3 regions of the Enterobacter cloacae complex sp. HYC003_NIDB genome follow, and region 3 is predicted to be linked to each of the others. Evidence: predicted binding sites of a transcription regulator. Region 3 holds the regulator's gene; each other region holds the start of a gene.
What was found. Region 3 encodes LexA, which represses DNA repair genes until DNA is damaged. Its sites were predicted from a motif close to TNCTGTATGTACATACAGNA; they were not measured.
Positions count from the first base shown of each region.

Region 1 (4,910 bases), on a different replicon from region 3:
GGAACTTGTTCGCACCTTCCCTAGACTTAACGATGTTAAAATTTTGGTTGTATTAAAATCCTCCTGCGAAAGTGAAATCATCCATGTATTATCTTTATGATAGTCGGTGATATAAATAAAATGAGATGTAAAAGGCGTTGAGTGATTGAACTCTCCTAGGTAATGACTCCAACTTATTGATAGTGTTTTATGTTCAGATAATGCCCGATGACTTTGTCATGCAGCTCCACCGATTTTGAGAACGACAGCGACTTCCGTCCCAGCCGTGCCAGGTGCTGCCTCAGATTCAGGTTATGCCGCTCAATTCGCTGCGTATATCGCTTGCTGATTACGTGCAGCTTTCCCTTCAGGCGGGATTCATACAGCGGCCAGCCATCCGTCATCCATATCACCACGTCAAAGGGTGACAGCAGGCTCATAAGACGCCCCAGCGTCGCCATCGTGCGTTCACCGAATACGTGCGCAACAACCGTCTTCCGGAGCCTGTCATACGCGTAAAACAGCCAGCGCTGGCGCGATTTAGCCCCGACGTATCCCCACTGTTCGTCCATTTCCGCGCAGACGATGACGTCACTGCCCGGCTGTATGCGCGAGGTTACCGACTGCGGCCTGAGTTTTTTAAATGGCGGAAAATCGTGTTGAGGCCAACGCCCATAATGCGGGCGGTTGCCCGGCATCCAACGCCATTCATGGCCATATCAATGATTTTCTGGTGCGTACCGGGTTGAGAAGCGGTGTAAGTGAACTGCAGTTGCCATGTTTTACGGCAGTGAGAGCAGAGATAGCGCTGATGTCCGGCAGTGCTTTTGCCGTTACGCACCACCCCGTCAGTAGCTGAACAGGAGGGACAGCTGATAGAAACAGAAGCCACTGGAGCACCTCAAAAACACCATCATACACTAAATCAGTAAGTTGGCAGCATCACCACCTCGCTGAACCTTGCCATATAAGCATCGTACTCAGCCTGGTCTTCAGGAGATAAAAAATTTGGTGGGAGGAGCATCAGAATCCTTTCATCCTAGCTTGTATACCTTCTTCGTAGGCCAGCTCGCCATTATCGGTAAAAGATGGTTTTTGATGTTTATGATAAAGCTTAATTTTTCGTCAGGCTTGATAGCGTTACCGGAGAGATTTGATCTTTTCTCTTCAACTCGCAATACTGTTTATACATACAGTACAAGAATTCGAGTGTAGCTATGTCTGTTATCCTTGAGCACATTAGCAACAAGCCTTACGAAATGGCACCTTTTTTCAGTGATTTACTAAGCTGTGGAGTGATGAGTCCGTGCGCCGGGCATGAAGATAATGAATTAAATTTGCATGAATATGTAGTCCGCAACCGCCCCTCAACCTTCTTTGTCAGGGCGGCGGGCCTCAGTATGATCAATGCCGGTATCAATGATGGAGCAATACTGGTTGTGGATCGGTCTTTAACAGCACGACACGGCTCTATCGTCGTTGCGCTGGTGGATGGAGAGTTTACGGTAAAGATCTTACACACGTATCCTGAGCTGCTTTTGATGCCTTCTAATCCAGCCTATAAGCCGATACGTGTAAATCCTGAATCCCTTGAGATATGGGGCGTCGTCACCTTTGCACTGAATCAGTTCAGCCATGTACATGCACGTTGATATTAACGGAGCCTATGCGGCATTTGAGTGTGCGATGGATCCCAAGCTGTCAAAAAAGCCGCTCATCATAGCCAGCAATAACGATTCGTCCGTCATTGCAATGAATAAACTGGCTAAAAGCGTTGGTATTAAGCGTGGGACCCCAATTTTTAAGTGCAGGGATTTGATTCAGCAACACCGGATCGAAGTCCGGAGCTCTAACTTTACTTTGTATGAAGACTACTCAAATCGCTTCCATGAAACGCTGGAAAGCTTCGCGCCTCAATCGAGTCGATATAGCATAGATGAAAATTTCATGTTATTGAAAAACATGAACAAGATAATAGATTATGAAGATTACGGCCGGTTGATCAGAAGTACACTTCTTCATAATCTGTCCCTTACCTGTGGTGTGGGTTGTTCAAGCACCAAAACCCTCGCTAAATTATGCACCTATGCGAGCAAACGATGGGCAGCTACAGGCGGGGTTGTAGTTTTGACTGATCAGGCCAGGATCAGGAAGCTCCTGAGCCTGATCAGTACCAGAGAAATATGGGGTATTGGTCGAAAGATTAGTGAACGCCTGTCGGCTTTCGGGATCATCACTGCCGGTGATTTTTATAATAGCGACGTTCGCTTTTTACGTAAAAGCTTTGGCGTTGAAATCGAGCGTACCTGGCGGGAACTGCATGGCGAACCATGTTTCCGGCTGCACGAGTCTCCTCCTGTCAGGCAACAGATTATCGTTTCCAGAAGTTTTGGTCAGCGCCTTAATGAGATAGGCAAGCTACATGAGGCAGTTTCATTTTTTACCGCCCGGGCGGCAGAGCAGCTGCGCAAGGATGGCTCGTGGACCCGTCAAATCACAGTCTTCATTCAGAGTAGCAATTATGCGCAAGGTGAAAACCGCTACAGCAATTGTGGTATCGAGCCGCTTACCGCTACACAGGACACCCGCGATCTGGTTGATGCAGCCATGACCATCCTGAACCGCATTTACAGACCCGGGATAGCGTATGCGAAAGCAGGGGTAATGCTCTCCGCTATGACTGACGGCACAGAGCAACTCAGCCTGTTTGATACTCGCCCGGCCAGGCCTGGCAGTCAGGCACTGATGAAAGTTATGGACCGGTTCAATAAAGAAAAGCGCGGAGCTCTGTTTTTACTGGGGGAAGGCATTCAACAGGATTTTCGTATGAAGCAGGCCATGCTATCACCGAGATATACGACCCGCTGGGATGAATTACTCGTTGTAAAAGCGTAGCGGCCATGACCGGCATGGCCGTACTCATCAAATGTGAAAGTAACTTTAGGCCCCGCGAGCTTTTTCGATTGCGCCCTGCAAAGTTGCTGCGTCCATAGCCCCGGGGATAAATGTGGTAGTCGCCGCATTCGGCTTTTTCATATTCATAATGATGAAACCGGGTGTGCCGGTGATCCCGAGCGCTTCGCCCAGCTGCATATTGCCGGAGATCACGTTTTCATACCGGTTTTTTTCCCTGTCAGAAAACGTGCTGTTAAACCCTGACTTTTCCACCACAGTATTAAAGTCAGTGAGTTCGAATTTGCGTTGAGAGGTCATGAAGGTATGAGCCACAGCCATCAGGTTGTTGTGGTACTTACGATAGGCTTCAGCACCGAAATTCTGATAGACGTGCAGACCCGTAGCGGCCCCCATGGCAGATACAGGTTTTGAACCGGCAAAAATCGGGAATTCTTTAAAGAAGAATTTTACATCTTTGCTCTGATTCATTACCGATTCAACAACAGGTGTAACCCGCATGCAGTAAATACACTGATAGTCGAAGAACTCGATTACCGCGACGTCGGCGTCATCAGGGCCGATGTTTGGCGTCTCCTTGGTATCCAGCAGAGCTGGCGCATATGGAATTATTCGTTCCACTGAGGCACTCACGTTCTGATTTTCCAGCGCCTTACCTGCTTCCACTAAATAATGGGGATTTTTTACCAGGTAAGTAGCGGCAATTTTGCCAATTTCTTCCTCACTGAGCACCTTCGGTTTAAAATAAGTTGCCGTGATTAACGCCGAGGCAGCGGTAGCAATAACCGCAGAAATTAAAATCGTGGCCATCGGTTTTAAATAAAATTCTTTAGACATAGCTACCTTTATGCTTTTCAGCCTGTTAGTTATTAACCTGCGATGGATTATACTGGCCCGGTAAATCGGAATTATTCGTGAAACAATGCTTTTTGGAGATTAAAGGATGATTAGGCAGGGCTTTATACTCACAACCGCAATGCTTTTGAGTGGATGCGGATATCATTTCGCAAACCAGGTAGATGCGTACGATCTAATGCCTCGTCCTGTTACAAATAAAAGGTTTCAGATAGTCCCTCCGGACGAAAGTATTCAGTCCAGAATGTTTTCAGGCCGTTTTGCTGATGGATTAGCAAAAAAAGGAGTCATTATTTCCACTCACCAGCCAGATTATGTGCTCAGGTTCCGAATCAGCAGCTCACAGGAGAACATGCAGTATAGCGAGCAGCTTCTTACTGGGGTGACAGGCTACGTTGTAGATAAAAAGACAACGAGAACTGACAAGCATGGCGAATTGCATACTGACTATGACTACAAGCCAGTCGATGGGGTAATAGGCACTGAGACGATGTCGCAGATGCACTATATGCGACAGCTGGATGTCGAGGTATACCCGTCAGCGAAAGGAGCAAAGCAGGTTCTGAAAGTGAGTATGCAAAGCAATGCACCTGTGCCGTCAGACAGCATTGCTTATTCAGCAATGATCGACGCCTTTACTGATAAATTTGATGCGCCGCTGCGTTCCGGAAATTATGTTGCAGTGATCCCCTGGAACTGAAAGCAGACGGCGGGAAGAGAATGTTCAAAAGTGACTTTTGGACACGCACATTAACGTGGCTATCGCCCTCCCCCATTAAAATCATAAAGTCGGTAAAGATCGCCCATCGTGATGGAATTGGGCTTATTAATGAACAGATACTGTAACTGTTCTTTATGTTGAGTACTGGCAGCTGCATTCATAAGCACTTCCAGGTAGAACTTGTAGCCTATGCTTCGCTCTGAATACATATACTGGAACTGCATCAGTAAAATGCCTGACATAACATACAACAGCAGCAGACTGAGTAATACAGTGCTATCAGGCTGTTCCAGTGCCATACTGACATACCCTGAACCCAGAATGCACAGAAGCCACCCCGTCATTAGAGCAGGCACCCTACGACTCAGACGTTTATAACAACGTTTTATTACGGGATCCCGGAGATACTTTTTGTCAGGTATCCCCGTTGCTCTGATGACGA
Region 1 covers NZ_CP114221.1:265,714-270,623, forward strand. Annotated here, with positions in the region: one part of gene O1722_RS24970 (IS1-like element IS1B family transposase) at 174-622, opposite strand; one part of gene O1722_RS24970 (IS1-like element IS1B family transposase) at 622-871, opposite strand; gene umuD (translesion error-prone DNA polymerase V autoproteolytic subunit) at 1,197-1,631, shown strand; gene umuC (translesion error-prone DNA polymerase V subunit UmuC) at 1,621-2,874, shown strand; gene O1722_RS24985 (DsbA family protein) at 2,920-3,729, opposite strand; gene O1722_RS24990 (hypothetical protein) at 3,992-4,447, shown strand; gene O1722_RS24995 (hypothetical protein) at 4,507-4,767, opposite strand.
Region 1: the regulator LexA is predicted to act here: its motif matches at 1,158-1,177, upstream of umuD (translesion error-prone DNA polymerase V autoproteolytic subunit).

Region 2 (4,910 bases), 630 kb from region 3:
TGACCATGACTGAAGAAGCGGGCATGGATGGCGCGTTCGGTCTCCAGGCAAACTGGCTGCAAGCGGACATTCTGATCAACACCGACTCCGAAGAAGAGGGTGAGATCTACATGGGCTGCGCGGGCGGGATCGATTTTATCTCTACCCTGCCGCTGTCCCGCGAAGCGATCCCTGCCGGATTCGAGACCTTTAAGCTGACGCTGAAAGGGCTGAAAGGCGGTCACTCCGGCGGTGATATTCACCTGGGCCTGGGCAACGCCAACAAACTGCTGGCGCGTTTTCTGGCGGGCCATGCCGCTGAACTGGATCTGCGTCTGGTGGACTTCAACGGCGGTACTCTGCGTAACGCGATCCCTCGCGAAGCCTTCGCTACCGTGGCGGTGCCTGCGTCGAAAGCGGACGAGCTGAAAAACCTCTCCAGCGTGTATCTGGAGATCCTGAAAAACGAACTGTCTGCAAAAGAGAAAAACCTGACGGTGGTGCTGGAGTCCGTTACGACGGATAAAGCCGCGCTGACCGCACAGTCTCGTGACACGTTCGTCCAGCTGCTGAACGCAACGCCAAACGGCGTTATTCGCAACTCTGACGTGGCGAAAGGCGTGGTGGAAACCTCCCTGAACGTGGGCGTGGTGACCATGGGTGACGACAGCGCAGAGATCATCTGCCTGATCCGTTCCTTGATCGACAGCGGTAAAGAGTACGTTGTGAGCATGCTGGAATCTCTGGGTACCCTGGCGGGCGCGAAAACGTCTGCAAAAGGCAGCTACCCGGGCTGGCAGCCGGATGCAAGTTCTCCGGTCATGGCACTGGTGCGTGAAACTTATCAGCGACTGTTCAACAGCACCCCGAACATTCAGGTTATTCATGCGGGTCTGGAGTGTGGTCTGTTCAAGAAACCGTATCCGGATATGGACATGGTCTCCATCGGGCCAACCATCACCGGGCCACACTCCCCGGATGAGCAGGTTCACATTGAAAGCGTCGGTCACTACTGGACGCTGCTGACTGAGCTGCTGAAAGCAATTCCTGTTAAGTAATTAGCCGTTTGATGCCCGGTGGCGCTACGCTTGCCGGGCCTACGATTAGCGTAATCTACAGTCCCAACACCAGTTGACGCTCCAGCTGCGGATCCAGCAAGGTGACGTGCAGCCCCACCAGCCTCACCCCTCGTCCGCCCCGCCGTTCTTCCCACGCCTTTTTCGCCGTCGCGATAAGATCCTCTTTGTTGAGGCGTGGCCAGACGTGCTCCTGCGTCGTCTGCTGAAAATCGTTAAATTTCAGTTTGATGCCCTGTCGGGCAATAAGCAGATCCGGTTTGACCTTCAGTAAGCGTCGTTCAAGCTCAGGATAAAGCTGTTCCGTAATAATGGTTTCACACTCGGTCCAGTCATGGATATCTTCGCTGAGCGTGCGTTCAACGCCGACCGATTTACGCAGCCGTTCGTTGTTCACATCCCGGTCATCAATGCCCTGACTGCGTTCCCACAGTACGCGGCCAAACTTGCCAAAACGCTTAAGCAGCAGCGCCAGATCGCTGCGCTGAACGTCTTCGCAGGTGCGTAGCCCCATACTTTCCAGCTTCGCGGCGGAGACTTTGCCCACGCCGGGGATTTTGCTGAGCGGCAGCGTCCTTAAAAACGCCGGAACCTCTTCCGGAGTGATGACGTACTGGCCGTTGGGCTTATTTAAATCGGAGGCGATTTTGGCGAGAAATTTGACCGGCGCGACGCCTGCCGATGCCGTCAGGTTCAGCTCGTTAAAAATAGTCTGGCGGATCTCCTGCGCCATCAGGGTGGCGGAGCCGTGGCAGTGCACGCTGTGGGTGACATCCAGATAGGCTTCATCCAGCGATAACGGTTCAATCAGTGAGGTGTAGCGGGAGAAGATCTCCCGAATGTGGCTCGATGCTTCTTTATAGGCATCAAAACGTCCGGGCAAAAGAGTGAGATGCGGGCACAGTTTCAGCGCCATCGCTGTCGGCATGGCGCTGCGCACGCCGTATTTGCGAGCAGGATAGTTGGCGGTGCTGATGACACCGCGCTGAACCCGGCTGCCGCCAATGGCGATCGGAATATCCCGCAGCGCCGGGTTGTCACGCATCTCCACTGCGGCAAAAAAGCAGTCCATATCGACATGGATTATTTTGCGCATAGTAAGCCCTCACTTATTACTGGATAAGTATACAGTAAACAAATGAGGGTTGAGAAGTGCGCGCAGGAATTGTCGGGTGGCGGCGTTGCCTTACCCGACCTGGAAGACTAAAGAATGCGTTGCTGCTCGCGAGCCATCCGCTTTTTCCGCGCATCGCACGGTTCCGGACAATCGCACACTTTTTCCATTCCGATGGAAGAGATGCCTCCGCAACTGCCCTGAATGCTTTTACGCTTGATGATCCAGCCTAAGGACATGCCGAAGATCACCAGCACAAACACCGCAAAGGTCGCCAGAAAAGTCAGCATAATCAGCCTCCGAAATCATCGAGCATGATGTTCTCATCTTCCACGCCAAGATCTTTTAGCATCTTAATCACGGCGGCGTTCATCATTGGCGGACCACACATATAGAACTCGCAATCTTCCGGTGCCGGGTGCTGTTTGAGGTAATTTTCATACAGCACGTTGTGGATGAAGCCCGTATAGCCTGTCCAGTTATCTTCCGGCTGCGGATCGGATAGCGCCACATGGAAGGTAAAGTTAGGGTTATCACGCGCCAGTTGTTCAAACTCATCGTCATAGAACATTTCGCGCAGTGAACGCGCCCCGTACCAGAAGCTGATCTTACGCTTGCTGCCAAGTCGTTTGAGCTGGTCAAAAATATGCGAACGCATCGGCGCCATACCCGCACCGCCGCCGATAAAGACCATCTCCGCGTCAGTATCTTTGGCAAAGAATTCGCCGAACGGGCCGGAAATCGTCACTTTGTCGCCAGGCTTGAGGGACCAGATATACGACGACATGACGCCAGGAGGGGCATCAGGCACATTCGGTGGCGGCGTGGCGATACGCACGTTGAGCATAATAATGCCCTTCTCTTCCGGATAGTTAGCCATGGAATAGGCGCGAAGCGCGGGCTCTTTTACCTCGGAAACAAAGCGGAAGAGGTTAAATTTATCCCAGTCTGCCCGGTACTCCTCAGGCACATCGAAGTCAGCATACGCGACGGTGTGTGCCGGACAATCAATCTGGATATACCCACCCGCACGGAACGGGACGCTCTCCCCTTCAGGGACACGCAGCTTGAGCTCTTTGATGAACGTGGCTTTGTTATCGTTAGAGATAACTTCGCACTCCCATTTTTTCACGCCGAAGATCTCCTCCGGCAGCTCAATCTTCATGTTCTGGCGCACAGCGACCTGGCACGCCAGACGGCATCCCTCTTTCGCTTCACGCTTCGTGATATGCGACAGTTCCGTTGGCAGAATATCACCGCCGCCCTCTTTGACCGTCACACGGCACTGGCCACAGGAGCCACCGCCGCCACAGGCAGACGAGACAAAAATCCCGTTGCCGGAGAGCGTGTTAAGCAGCTTATCCCCTGCCGGGGTACGGATCTGATTCTGCGGATCGTCATTGATATCAATGATCACATCCCCGGAATTGACCAGCTTCGCACGCGCCGCCAGGATCAGCCCTGACAGCACCAGTACTATCAGCGTGAACATCACCACGCCAAGAATAATTTCCATCTGTTAGCCCTTATAGCTGCACACCGGAGAAGGACATAAAGCCCAACGCCATCAGGCCGGTGGTGATAAAGGTGATCCCTAAGCCACGAAGCCCCGCAGGTACGTTGGCATATTTCATTTTTTCACGGATCCCCGCCATGGTGACAATCGCCAGCATCCAGCCGATACCGGAACCGAAGCCATACACAACCGATTCACTGAAGTTGTAATCGCGCTGAACCATAAACGAGACGCCACCGAAGATGGCGCAGTTCACGGCGATCAGCGGCAGGAAGATCCCCAGCGCGTTGTACAGCGACGGGAAGTATTTATCGAGGATCATCTCCAGGATCTGAACAAGCGCCGCAATCACTCCGATAAAGGTGATGAAGTTCAGGAAGCTAAGATCAACCCCCTCCACCAGCGCGCCATCGCGCAGCACGAAGTTGAATACCAGGTTGTTAATCGGAACGGAAAGCCCCAGCACAACGGTAACTGCCACGCCCAGACCAAATGCCGTCGATACCTTTTTAGAAACGGCAAGGAACGTACACATGCCCAGGAAGAAAGCGAGCGCCATGTTTTCAACAAACACCGCGCGCACAAATAAACTCAGGTAATGAGCCATTGTCGGTTACTCCTTTTCCTGCTGTTCAGGCTTCAACGTACGAATCAGCCAGATCAGCAAACCGATAATGAAAAATGCGCTTGGGGCCAGCAGGAACAGGCCGTTCGGCAGATACCAGCCGCCGTTCTGTACCGTATCCAGCACCGGAATGCCAAACAGCTTGCCGCTGCCAATAAGTTCGCGCAGGAAACCAACCGTCAACAGGATCACGCCGTAACCCAGGCCGTTGCCAATACCGTCCATAAAGCTCGCCAGCGGTGGCATTTTCATCGCATAGGCTTCAGCACGCCCCATCACGATGCAGTTGGTGATTATCAGGCCGACAAACACCGAAAGCTGCTTTGAGGTTTCATAGGCGAAGGCGCGCAGGAGCTGATCGACCACGATCACCAGCGAGGCGATAATCGCCATCTGCACGATGATCCTCACGCTGTTGGGTATGTGGTGGCGGATCATTGAGATAAACATGCTGGAAAACGCTGTCACCAGCGTTACCGCCAGCGTCATGACCACCGCCGTTTCCAGCTTGGTGGTCACCGCCAGCGCCGAGCACACCCCCAGCACCTGTAGCGTTATCGGGTTATTGGCTAACAGCGGGCCAATCAGCACCTTTTTAAC
Region 2 covers NZ_CP114220.1:3,886,943-3,891,852, forward strand. Annotated here, with positions in the region: gene pepD (cytosol nonspecific dipeptidase) at 1-1,037, shown strand, start outside; gene dinB (DNA polymerase IV) at 1,093-2,151, opposite strand; gene nqrM ((Na+)-NQR maturation NqrM) at 2,259-2,459, opposite strand; gene nqrF (NADH:ubiquinone reductase (Na(+)-transporting) subunit F) at 2,462-3,685, opposite strand; gene nqrE (NADH:ubiquinone reductase (Na(+)-transporting) subunit E) at 3,696-4,292, opposite strand; gene O1722_RS18700 (NADH:ubiquinone reductase (Na(+)-transporting) subunit D) at 4,299-4,910, opposite strand, start outside.
Region 2: the regulator LexA is predicted to act here: its motif matches at 2,169-2,188, upstream of dinB (DNA polymerase IV).

Region 3 (4,910 bases):
GGCACGGTCGAATCAACGGAATACGGCACGTTGCGCATGATATCCAGGTAGCAGTCAATCTGCTCGGTCAGCTGCTCACGGGTCAGTGAACGCTGGCGGGAGGCCAGAAGCGCAGTACAACACAGGTTCATGGCGTTTGCCGCACCAGCATTGTTGATGCGTACCATCAGCTCGGATGCAATGCCGTTGACCGTTGGCGTCAGCCAGGCCGGACGTACCGCTTCGATAGGATCGATAGACTCGCGCCACTCCGGAACATGATGGTTCAGATATGTCATCAACGGCAGGGGCTCGCCAAAGTTCACGTAGCCCTGGCCGAGGTTGCGCAGTTTACTCAGCCCACGCAGCATCTGCGGCAGACTCTCTTTCTCTTTGGTCGCACCGCGCAGCTCTTTCGCGTAGGTGCCCACTTCCATCACGTGTTCATAACCGATGTAAATAGGCACCAGCGTGATAGGACGCGTACCGCCACGCAGCATGGCCTGAATGGTCATCGACAGCGTGCCGGTCTTAGGATCGAGCAGACGACCGGTACGCGAGCGACCGCCTTCAACAAAGTACTCCACGGAATAACCGCGGCTGAACAGCTCGCCCAGATACTCCCTGAAGACGGTGGAGTAAAGCTTGTTACCCTTAAAGGTACGACGAATAAAGAACGCACCCAGACGGCGGAAAATCGGGCCTGCTGGCCAGAAGTTCAGGTTGATACCGGCAGCAATATGCGGCGGCACCAGCCCCTGGTGATAGAGCACGTAAGAGAGCAACAGGTAGTCCATGTGGCTGCGGTGGCAGGGCACATAGACAATCTCGTGGCCGTCGTGCGCTAACTGACGCACGCGTTCGGCGTTGTGGACGTTAATCCCCTGATAGAGGCGGTTCCACGTGAAGCCAAGGATACGGTCAGAGAGGCGAATCATCTCGTAGGAGAAATTCGCGGCGATCTCTTCCATCAGCGCTATCGCGTTCTGCTGCGCTTTCTCGTGCGAAATTTTCTTGCTGCGCGCTTCGTCTTCTACGGCACGGGCAATCGCTTTGGAAGCCAGCAGCTTGTTGAACAGATCCTGACGTGCCGGGAGACGTGGTCCAACGGCCGCCAGACGCTGACGTGCAAAGTGCATACGCGCAACGCGCGCCAGCTTTTGCGCAATGATTTTGTCAGTGCCGTGTTCATCCGCCATGCGGCGCAGTGAAACGGAAGGTGAGAAGCGGACAAAGCTGTCGCGTCCCAGCCAGGAGACGGCGAAGAACTTCTGAATGCCGTTGAGCATACGCAGCGGCGGGTTCTCTTCCCCTTTTTCGCGCCCCGGACGACGGCCAAACATCACCGACACCGGCACCATCTGCACGTCCAGATCGGGGTTGCTGCGGTGCAGATCGAGGTAATCATGGAACAGCTTAATGGACTCTTCTTTCGGCGTGTAATAGGTGAACACGCGCGGCCCGCCATGGATGAACACGTAGCGCGGCAGCAGCGTACCGTCGACTTCCAGCGGTTCAAGCGGGTCAGGTAAATCGTGCGCCAGACATTGAGCGCGAAGCGTCAGCAGGTCTGCCTTCGAGTTATAAGGCAAAACGTACATAATAGGGCGCGACGTATCGAGCCCTAATTCCAGCGCAGGTTCTGCTGGGATAGACTTACTTTTTACCAGGACGCTTAATGGTAAATTAAGTAATTTGTAGTAAATTCGTGGCCAGCCGGACATAAACGATGTAAAGCCTCTGGTTAATAATGCAATTGCGGCGCAAGGATAACAGAAAGCGCGCAAAATTTCTGTTGTTACCCGTCATACTTCAGGTTGCAGCAAAACGCGCTGCGGCTTTAGTTACAGACGCTATTTATCATAAAAGGTTCTTTTAATGGCCAATAATACCACTGGGTTAACTCGAATCATTAAAGCTGCCGGTTATTCATGGAAAGGTTTCCGCGCGGCATGGGTTAATGAAGCCGCTTTCCGCCAGGAAGCGGTTGCCGCAATCGTTGCCGTTGTCATCGCCTGCTTCCTTGATGTTGATGCTATCACCCGCGTACTGCTCATCGGATCTGTCCTTCTGGTGATGATAGTGGAAATTCTGAATAGCGCTATTGAGGCCGTTGTTGACCGAATCGGGTCGGAATTCCATGAACTGTCTGGCCGGGCGAAAGACATGGGTTCTGCTGCCGTACTGCTGGCGATTATCACTGCGGCGATCACCTGGGTCACGCTGCTTTGGTCGCATTTCCGATGAGCCTCGAGGAATAATTAAGTCCCTGGTTTTTTGTGCAGTTTTTGGTTCCAAAATCGCCTTTGACTGTATATACTCACAGCATAACTGTATATACACCCAGGGGGCGGTATGAAAGCGTTAACGACCAGGCAGCAAGAGGTGTTTGATCTCATTCGGGATCATATCGGCCAGACGGGTATGCCACCCACGCGTGCAGAAATTGCGCAGCGTCTGGGCTTCCGTTCTCCTAATGCTGCCGAAGAGCACCTTAAAGCGCTGGCGCGTAAGGGCGTGATTGAGATTGTTTCCGGCGCCTCACGCGGCATTCGTCTGCTTGTGGAAGAAGAGAGCGGTATTCCACTGGTGGGCCGCGTTGCCGCAGGTGAACCTCTGCTGGCGCAGCAGCACATCGAAGGGCACTATCAGGTTGACCCAGGCATGTTCAAGCCGAGCGCCGATTTCCTGCTGCGCGTTAGCGGAATGTCCATGAAAGATATCGGTATTCTGGATGGCGATCTGCTGGCGGTACACAAAACGCAGGATGTGCGTAACGGGCAAGTCGTGGTAGCGCGCATTGATGATGAAGTGACGGTTAAGCGCCTTAAGAAACAAGGCAATACCGTGCAGCTTCTGCCTGAAAACAATGAATTCTCCCCGATTGTGGTGGATCTCCGCGAGCAGAGCTTCTCTATTGAAGGACTGGCGGTCGGCGTTATCCGCAACGGTGAATGGCTGTAATCTCTTCCTGACAGGCTGTAGTTCCTCTACAGCCTGGCCTGTTTTCTGATTCCGGTAATTTCCATGGCATTGCTAACTTCTGCCGATAAGGCGTTGTGGCGTCTTGCGCTACCGATGATTTTTTCCAATATTACCGTTCCTCTGCTGGGGCTGGTGGATACGGCGGTTATCGGGCATCTCGATTCGCCGATTTATCTTGGCGGCGTCGCGATCGGCGCAACGGCGACCAGCTTCCTCTTTATGCTGCTGCTTTTTCTGCGCATGAGTACGACAGGCCTGACGGCCCAGGCGTATGGTGCAAAAGATCCCCTGCGTCTGGCGCGTGCGCTGGTTCAGCCGCTCATTCTGGCATTCGGTGCTGGCGCGTTAATCATTCTGTTGCGTACGCCGCTGATTGATCTTGCGCTCCATATTGTAGGCGGCAGCGATGCCGTACTGGAACAGGCCCGGCGGTTCCTCGAAATTCGCTGGCTCAGCGCGCCCGCTTCACTGGCAAACCTGGTCCTGCTGGGCTGGCTGCTGGGCGTGCAGTACGCCCGCGCGCCGGTGATCCTGCTGGTGGTGGGCAACCTGCTTAACATTGTGCTCGATCTCTGGCTGGTGATGGGGCTGCACATGAACGTCCGGGGCGCGGCGCTGGCCACGGCGATTGCCGAGTACGGTACGCTGCTGATCGGTTTGGGGATGGTCTGGCGCGTGCTGGCGATGCGCGGTATCACCCTGGATCTGCTGAAATCGGCCTGGCGCGGCAACATTCGTAAGCTGCTGGCGCTTAATCGCGACATCATGCTCCGTTCGCTTCTGCTGCAACTCTGCTTTGGTGCATTAACCGTTTTTGGTGCGCGTCTTGGGCCTGAGATCGTTGCCGTCAACGCAGTGCTCATGACATTACTGACCTTTACCGCTTACGCGCTGGATGGTTTTGCTTACGCCGTGGAGGCGCATTCAGGGCAGGCCTATGGCGCCCGTGAAAGCGGCCAGTTACGTGAAGTCTGGCGTGCTGCCTGTCGTCAGGCGGGCCTGGTAGCGCTGGTCTTTGCTCTGGTGTACGCCTGTTTTGGTGGGCATATTGTCGCACTACTCACCTCGTTGCCCGCGCTACGTGAGCTGGCCGATCGCTACATCTTCTGGCAGGTAGTATTACCGGTGGTGGGCGTGTGGTGCTATTTGCTGGACGGCATGTTTATTGGTGCGACGCGAGGGGCGGAGATGCGCAACAGCATGGCCGTCGCGGCGGCGGGGTTCGGCCTGACGCTGCTAACCCTGCCGTATCTCGGCAATCATGGTCTGTGGCTGGCGCTGGCGGTGTTTCTCTCACTGCGTGGCCTTTCGCTGGCCGTTATCTGGCATCGTCACTGGCGAAACAATACCTGGTTTCCAGCCCCGCACGATATATCGTAACGGTTAAAGATTCCGAATATAAAAACAACTGCCGAATCCTTAACTACAATAATAATCACGTCCAGCAGAAAAGAACGAAGCGGACGATACTCATAGACGCTTAACACGAGGACACGATTATGAATAAAGACGAAATCGGCGGCAACTGGAAGCAATTCAAAGGTAAAGCGAAAGAACAGTGGGGTAAGCTGACAGATGACGATATGACCGTCATTGAAGGTAAGCGCGATCAGCTGGTAGGTAAAATCCAGGAGCGCTACGGTTACGAAAAAGATCAGGCGGAAAACGAAGTCAAAGACTGGGAAACCCGTAACGACTACCGCTGGTAACCGGCACTATCCCCAAGGGCGGCCCTGAGCCGCCTTTTTCTTTGGCTTTAACGCGGCTTTTTCTTCACCAGGATAGAGTGATCGTGCTGACAGGCATCCTGATGGCGGCATGACTCCACCTCCACGCAGGCAGAACATAAGCCGTGGGCTTCAATCACGTTATGGCGCAGCGCAAAGCCCATTCTGGCTGCCAGCGTATGCATAATATCTTCCACACCTTCCGCACACTCTTCCTTC
Region 3 covers NZ_CP114220.1:4,515,905-4,520,814, reverse strand. Annotated here, with positions in the region: gene plsB (glycerol-3-phosphate 1-O-acyltransferase PlsB) at 1-1,703, opposite strand, end outside; gene O1722_RS21655 (diacylglycerol kinase) at 1,858-2,226, shown strand; gene lexA (transcriptional repressor LexA) at 2,335-2,943, shown strand; gene dinF (MATE family efflux transporter DinF) at 3,007-4,344, shown strand; gene O1722_RS21640 (CsbD family protein) at 4,464-4,673, shown strand; gene zur (zinc uptake transcriptional repressor Zur) at 4,721-4,910, opposite strand, start outside.